Regions from separate parts of the Mesorhizobium sp. WSM3866 genome, predicted to be linked through region 1. Evidence: predicted binding sites of a transcription regulator. Region 1 holds the regulator's gene; the other holds the start of a gene.
The links. Region 1 encodes HrcA, which represses chaperone genes, less so after heat shock. Its sites were predicted from a motif close to GTTAGCACTCNCNNNNNGNGAGTGCTAAC; they were not measured.
Positions count from the first base shown of each region.

Region 1 (3,409 bases):
CATAGGCCTTGATATAGGCATTCTCCTCGAAGGTCGTGCCGGTCTCGTCCGGTTCCGGCAGGCCGTAATCCTTGGCCGACTTCGCCTCGAAGCCGAACGGGGCCATCAAGTCGGCGAATTCGCGCAGCTTGCCTTCATTGTGGCTGGCGACGACGATCTTTTGTCCGTTCAAAGAATGCATTCAGAGACCCCAGATCCTTGGTTCGGCGAACTCGATCGAATTGCCCGAAGGGTCGCGGATATAGATCGAATGTCCGCCCTGCGGCCACTCGAAATCGCTTTCGATGGCGATGTTCTTGGCCGCCAAATGCTTGCGCCATTGGGCGATCTCGGCCGCAGTCGCGGTGAAGCAAAGATGCCCTTCGCCGACCGTGCCGTGCGGCGGCACCTTCAGCCTGGCGTCGGGCGCCGGCGGAATTTTCGTCGCCTCGGCATTGAAGATGAGCAGCACGCCGTTGCCGCAGCGGAAGAAGACGTGGCGACCTTCGACCTTGCCCAGCGGATCCAGGCCGAGGATGTCGCGGTAGAAGGCTTCGGCAGCGGTTAGATCTGTGACGTAGAGCGCTGATTCCAGAATCGCGGAGGGAGTCACGAAGCACCCCCCTCTGCCCTGTCGGGCAGATGGCCGGCAGGCCAGAGGGGGATGCGAAGGATCGTCGACCTCATCGGTGACCCTACGCCACCGCCATCTGCTGCAGGCTGACCAGCCGAGAAATACCCTTCTTGGCCAGTCCCATCAGTGCCGAAAACTGCTCTTCGGAGAAGGGCTCGCCTTCCGCCGTGCCCTGGATCTCGACGATGCCGCCCTTGCCGGTCATGACGAAATTGGCGTCGGTGCCAGCCGAGGAATCCTCGAGATAATCGAGATCGATGACCGGCTGTCCGTCATGGATGCCGCAGGAGATCGCCGCGACATGGTCCTTGAGCACCTTGGAAACGCTGGCCATCTGGCGCGCTTCCATCCAGCGCAGGCAGTCATAGAGCGCCACCCAGCCGCCGGTGATCGAGGCGGTGCGGGTGCCGCCGTCGGCCTGGATAACGTCGCAGTCGACGGTGATCTGCTGTTCGCCTAGCGCCTGCAGGTCGACAACGGCGCGCAACGAACGACCGATCAGCCGCTGGATCTCCAGCGTGCGGCCGCCCTGCTTGCCGGCGGAAGCCTCGCGGCGCATCCGCTCGCCCGTCGAGCGCGGCAGCATGCCGTATTCGGCCGTAACCCAGCCCTTGCCGGAATTGCGCATCCAGGCCGGCACCTTTTCCTCCAGGCTCGCCGTGCACAGCACATGCGTGTCTCCGAACTTCACCAGGCACGAGCCTTCGGCGTGCTTGGAGACGCCGCGCTCGAAGGAGATGGCGCGCATTTCGTCGGGCTGGCGTTTGGAGGGGCGCATTCGGCCTTCTTTCCTATGGTTTTGGATTCGTCGGCGGCTTGTAGACGCATGCGACGGATGGCGCAAAGGAAAAGGGCGCCAAGGAAACGGGGCGCCAAGGAAACGGCGCTAGCGAAAATGGCCCGGGTTGCACCACGGAGGCTTAAGTCTATATCTTTCGATAGGAGGTTCTTCGCTGGAATGAACAAGGCAGTCGATCCCGCATCGCAGCCGCCCGTGCTTCAGTCGCTCGACATGCGCTCGCGCGACATCTTCCGGCGGATTGTCGATTCCTATCTGCGCGACGGCGAGCCGGTCGGCTCGCGCAGCCTGTCGCGCATCCTGCCGTCGTCGCTGTCACCGGCCACCGTCCGTAACGTGATGAGCGACCTCGAGCATCTGGGGCTGATCTACGCGCCGCACATCTCGGCCGGCCGCCTGCCTACCCAGACCGGCCTGCGCTTCTTCGTCGATGCCTTCATGGAGCTCGGCGATCTGTCGGACGACGAGCGTCGCGTCATCGAGGCGCAGGTGCGTGCCTCGGGCTCGGGCGCCACGCTGGAGCATATGCTGACCGAGGCCAGCCAGATGCTCTCCGGCATGTCGCGCGGCGCCGGCCTGGTGCTCGCCGCCAAGAACGAGGTGGCTCTGAAGCACATCGAGTTCATCCAGTTGGAACCCACCAAGGCGCTCGCCGTCCTGGTGTCGCAGAGCGGCGATGTCGAGAACCGCGTTGTCGACCTGCCGGCCGGCATCACCGTCTCGCAGCTGCACGAGGCCTCGAACTTCCTCAACGCCCATATCCGCGGCCGCACGCTGGCCGAGGCGCGGGTCGAGATCGCGCGCATCAAGGACGAGACCAGGGCGGCTCTCGACACCTTGTCGCAGGAGCTGGTCGAGAAGGGCCTCGCGGTATGGGCCGGCGCCGAAAGCGGCCTGCCGGCGCGCCTCATCGTGCGCGGCCGCGCTAATCTTCTGGAAAACGTCACCGCCCAGGCCGATCTCGAGTTGCTGCGCCATCTGTTCGAGGATCTGGAAACGCAGGACGGACTGCTGCAGCTCCTCGACCTCGCCGAGGAAGGTCCGGGCGTGCGCATCTTCATCGGCTCGGAGAACAAGTTGTTTTCGCTGTCCGGTTCGTCGCTCGTGGTCGCGCCCTATCGCGACAAGGATGCGCGCGTCGTCGGCGCGCTCGGCGTCATCGGCCCGACGCGATTGAACTATGCCCGCATCGTTCCGATGGTCGACTATACGGCCCAGTTGATTTCGCGCATGCTGAGGTAGGCGAGCCGGAAACGTCGCAAGGAGGGTGGAAATGGCGCTGGAATCGTTCAAGGCCCAGATCAGCCTGCTGCTCGAGGAGATGGTGAACCAACCGGAAGACGATCACGAGATCCAGGAGCTACTGCGCGAGAAGCTCAGGGAAATGCGCGCCATGGGCCTGCCGCTGCCGGCCGATCTGGTCGCGCTGGAAAAGCAGCTCGACGACGATCTGGATATCGAAGAGAGCTGAACTGCCGGCGCTTTCCGTCAAAATCTGCATGCCCGGCTTCTCTTTTGGAAAGCCTGCCCGATATTCGCTGTCTGGTTGCTGATGCACGTTGGCGAATAACGGAGAACAGCATGATACGGATTGCCGGCCTTGCCGCCCTCGCTTTGTTCCTGGCCTCCGGCGCCGTCGCGCAGCAGGCCGACCAGCCCCTGCTCACCGGCAAAAAGGCCTTCGGTGACTGGAGGGCCGACCGGCCCGGCGTGCGGCGCCTCATCAGGCCCGACGATCTCCCGAAGCCAAATGTCGCCGAATCCGCCTCGAACGGCGGCGGTGTCACCGATCGCCCCGAGGATGCCACGCCAGCCCTTCCACCCGGCTTTTCGGCCGAACTGGTGGCTTCGGGCATCAGCAGCCCGCGTGTCGTGCGCACGGCGCCGAACGGCGATCTCTTCGTCGCCGACAGCAGGGCGAGCCAGGTCCGCGTCTATCGACTGGCCGAACGCAGCGCCAAGCCCGCCGAGAAGTCGGTCTTTGCCAAAGGCCTGAC
Region 1 covers NZ_NSGC01000002.1:51,268-54,676, reverse strand. Annotated here, with positions in the region: gene rdgB (RdgB/HAM1 family non-canonical purine NTP pyrophosphatase) at 1-181, opposite strand, end outside; gene CK222_RS04290 (VOC family protein) at 182-592, opposite strand; gene rph (ribonuclease PH) at 675-1,391, opposite strand; gene hrcA (heat-inducible transcriptional repressor HrcA) at 1,572-2,654, shown strand; gene CK222_RS04275 (hypothetical protein) at 2,686-2,883, shown strand; gene CK222_RS04270 (sorbosone dehydrogenase family protein) at 2,994-3,409, shown strand, end outside.

Region 2 (3,409 bases), on a different contig from region 1:
TTACGCTCACACCCGCCGTATTACTTAACGAATTGCTAATCTAGCCCTTAACGTTCCGTACGGGAAGCCTGACCAAAAGAAGGAAGGAATTAAGGTTATCGCGGATTTCCAGAGGCTTGCGCGGTGTTCCGTCAGCGGCATCTGCGCTCAGCGCGGTAAACGGTTAGAATGGCCTGCGTCGACCGCACGTCATCGAGCCGCAAGCGAGCACCTGGCGCCCGCTGCGGGCGGATCACTCGTTGGAAAGGGAGCCGTTCCACGCTCCAGCCAGCACCTACGCCAGCGTTGGCCGTTCCATCTAGCGCCGAGGTTCCGTCATGCCGCAGGGGCCGGACCCGTCGGTCCAACCCCTGCATCCAGGCATCAGCTCTTGATTTCGATACGCTTGGCCTGCGACTGCGCCTTCGCGGTCTTGGGCAGCATTACCGTCAGCACGCCGTTCTTGAAGCGGGCATCGATCTTGTCTTCTTCGATCTCGTAGCCCAGCGGGATTCGACGCTCGAAGCGGCCATAGATGCGCTCGGAGAACTGCCGCTCCTTGTCCTCCGTCTCGGAGCGCTTTTCACCCTTCAGCGTCAGCACGCCATCATCAAGCAGCACCTCGATGTCCTTCTCGTCCAGGCCCGGGACTTCGGCCGCCACCTTGATCTCCTTCTCGTTGTCGGAGATCTCAACGCTCGGCCAGCCGGCACCAAAGGCTGATACGCCGCCTAGGGACGGCAAGCCGGAACCGAAGCCCCGGAAGACGTCGTCGAACAGCCGATTCACCTCGCGATGCAGCGACAGGAAAGGATCGCGTTCGCCGTCGCGGAAGACACTTGGAACCTGGTTACCATTGTTTCGGCCCCAGGGAATCAGATCACGAACACTCATTTTTTCCTCCTTTCTGTTCATCCGGAAGACAAGGCCCACAAGCGCCGGGAACATCAGCCGGCGCTTGGCGCAAAGCGCGGCGAGAAGGCTCAGGCCGCCTTGTTGTCGGCCTCGATTTTCTTTGTCGCGGCCTTTGGCGATGATTTGTCCGCCGTGATCTCGATCCGGCGCGGCTTCATTTCTTCCGGGATCTCGCGTTTGAGGTCGATTGTCAGCAGGCCGTTGACGAGGCTCGCATCGACGACCTTGACGTGATCGGCAAGCTCGAAACGACGCTGGAATGCGCGGCCGGCAATGCCGCGATGCAGGTACTCGCCGTTGTCCTCGCCTGCCTTTTGGCCAGAAACCATCAGCATGTTCTGCTCCTGGGTAATGGCCAGTTCGTCCTGGCTGAAGCCTGCCAGGGCCATGGTGATGCGGTAGTCGTCCTCGCCGCTCTTGGCGATATCGTAGGGCGGCCAGTTGTCAGCGGTTTCGATGCGGCTTGCGGTCTCGAGCGCGTTCAGCATTCGATCGAAGCCGATGCTCGACCGGAACAGGGGAGAAAAGTCGAAACTGGTTCTCATAGCTACATCCTCCATTGAGCAACATAGATACGAGGAGCGCCAAGGCAGCGGCGCTCCTTGACCTTGCCGGCCACATCAGGCGCCGGCAGGTTCGATTTGGGAATTGATTCCTTTGCCGTCAAGAGGTCCGGGGCGCGCCCGTCAAAGCTGCATAATTACCTTTGTTTTCACGGCGCTAGCACTCGGCTGTTGCGAGTGCCAAAAAATTTCTTGCGGCCTCTTGAAACCGGCGCGTGCAAAACCAAATCCACATGCGCGAGGCCGAAAGGATCGCGAGCCCCGCTCCGGTCCTTCCGGTCCGGAGTGGAGGAACCTCTCAAAATCTGTTTGTCCCGAAGGAGAACGATATGAAGTTCCATCCATTGCATGACCGCGTTCTGGTCCGCCGCGTCGAGGCCGAGGAGAAGACGGCCGGCGGCATCATCATCCCGGACACGGCGAAGGAGAAGCCGCAGGAAGGCGAGATTATCGCCGTCGGTTCCGGCGCGCGCGACGAGAGCGGCAAGCTCATTTCCCTCGACGTCAAAGTCGGCGACCGCATCCTGTTCGGCAAGTGGTCCGGCACCGAGATCAAGCTCAACGGTGAAGACCTGCTCATTATGAAGGAAAGCGACGTGATGGGTGTGGTCGAGCAGACATCGGCGTTGGGAAAAGCGGCTTGAACCGGCCCAACCCGATCGGTCAATGAAAGGTGCCTGCTGAAGGAGTGTTCCAATGGCTGCCAAGGAAGTGAAATTCCATTCCGACGCCCGCGACCGCATGTTGCGCGGCGTCAACATCCTCGCCGACGCGGTGAAGGTCACCCTCGGCCCTAAGGGCCGCAATGTCGTCATCGACAAGTCGTTCGGCGCTCCGCGCATCACCAAGGACGGCGTCACTGTCGCCAAGGAGATCGAGCTCGAGGACAAGTTCGAGAACATGGGCGCGCAGATGGTGCGCGAGGTCGCCTCGAAAACCAGCGATATCGCCGGCGACGGCACGACCACCGCGACCGTTCTCGCCCAGGCCATCGTCAGGGAAGGTGCCAAGGCCGTTGCCGCCGGCATGAATCCCATGGATCTGAAGCGCGGCATCGACAAAGCCGTCGAGGCTATTGTTCAGGAGTTGAAGACCAACGCCCGCAAGGTGACCAGAAATGACGAGATCGCCCAGGTCGGCACGATTTCGGCCAATGGTGATGCCGAGATCGGCCGTTTCCTTGCTGAGGCGATGCAGAAGGTCGGCAACGAGGGCGTCATCACCGTCGAGGAAGCCAAGACCGCCGACACCGAGCTGGAAGTGGTCGAAGGCATGCAGTTCGATCGCGGTTATCTCTCGCCTTACTTCATCACCAATCAGGATAAGATGCGCGTCGAGCTCGAAGAGCCCTATGTGCTGATCCACGAGAAGAAGCTTTCCAACCTGCAGGCGCTGCTGCCGGTTCTGGAGGCGGTGGTTCAGTCGGCGAAGCCCCTGCTCATCATCGCGGAGGATGTCGAGGGCGAGGCGCTCGCGACGCTGGTGGTCAACAAGCTGCGCGGCGGCCTGAAGGTTGCGGCCGTCAAGGCTCCGGGCTTCGGCGACCGCCGCAAGGCCATGCTGGAGGACATCGCCATCCTCACCGGCGGCACCGCTATCAGCGAGGATCTCGGCATCAAGCTTGAGAACGTCACGCTGGAGATGCTCGGCCGCACCAAGAAAGTGGTGGTCGAGAAGGAGAACACCACGATCGTCGATGGCGCCGGCAAGAAGGAGGAGATCCAGGGCCGCGTCGCGCAGATCAAGGCGCAAATCGAGGAGACCACCTCGGACTACGATCGCGAGAAGCTGCAGGAGCGTCTGGCCAAGCTCGCCGGCGGCGTGGCTGTGATCCGCGTCGGCGGTTCGACGGAGGTCGAGGTCAGGGAGCGCAAGGACCGCGTCGACGATGCCATGCATGCGACGCGCGCGGCGGTCGAGGAAGGCATTCTTCCGGGCGGCGGCGTGGCGCT
Region 2 covers NZ_NSGC01000008.1:254,244-257,652, forward strand. Annotated here, with positions in the region: gene CK222_RS19935 (Hsp20/alpha crystallin family protein) at 364-873, opposite strand; gene CK222_RS19940 (Hsp20 family protein) at 963-1,439, opposite strand; gene groES (co-chaperone GroES) at 1,787-2,101, shown strand; gene groL (chaperonin GroEL) at 2,154-3,409, shown strand, end outside.
Region 2: the regulator HrcA is predicted to act here: its motif matches at 1,614-1,642, upstream of groES (co-chaperone GroES).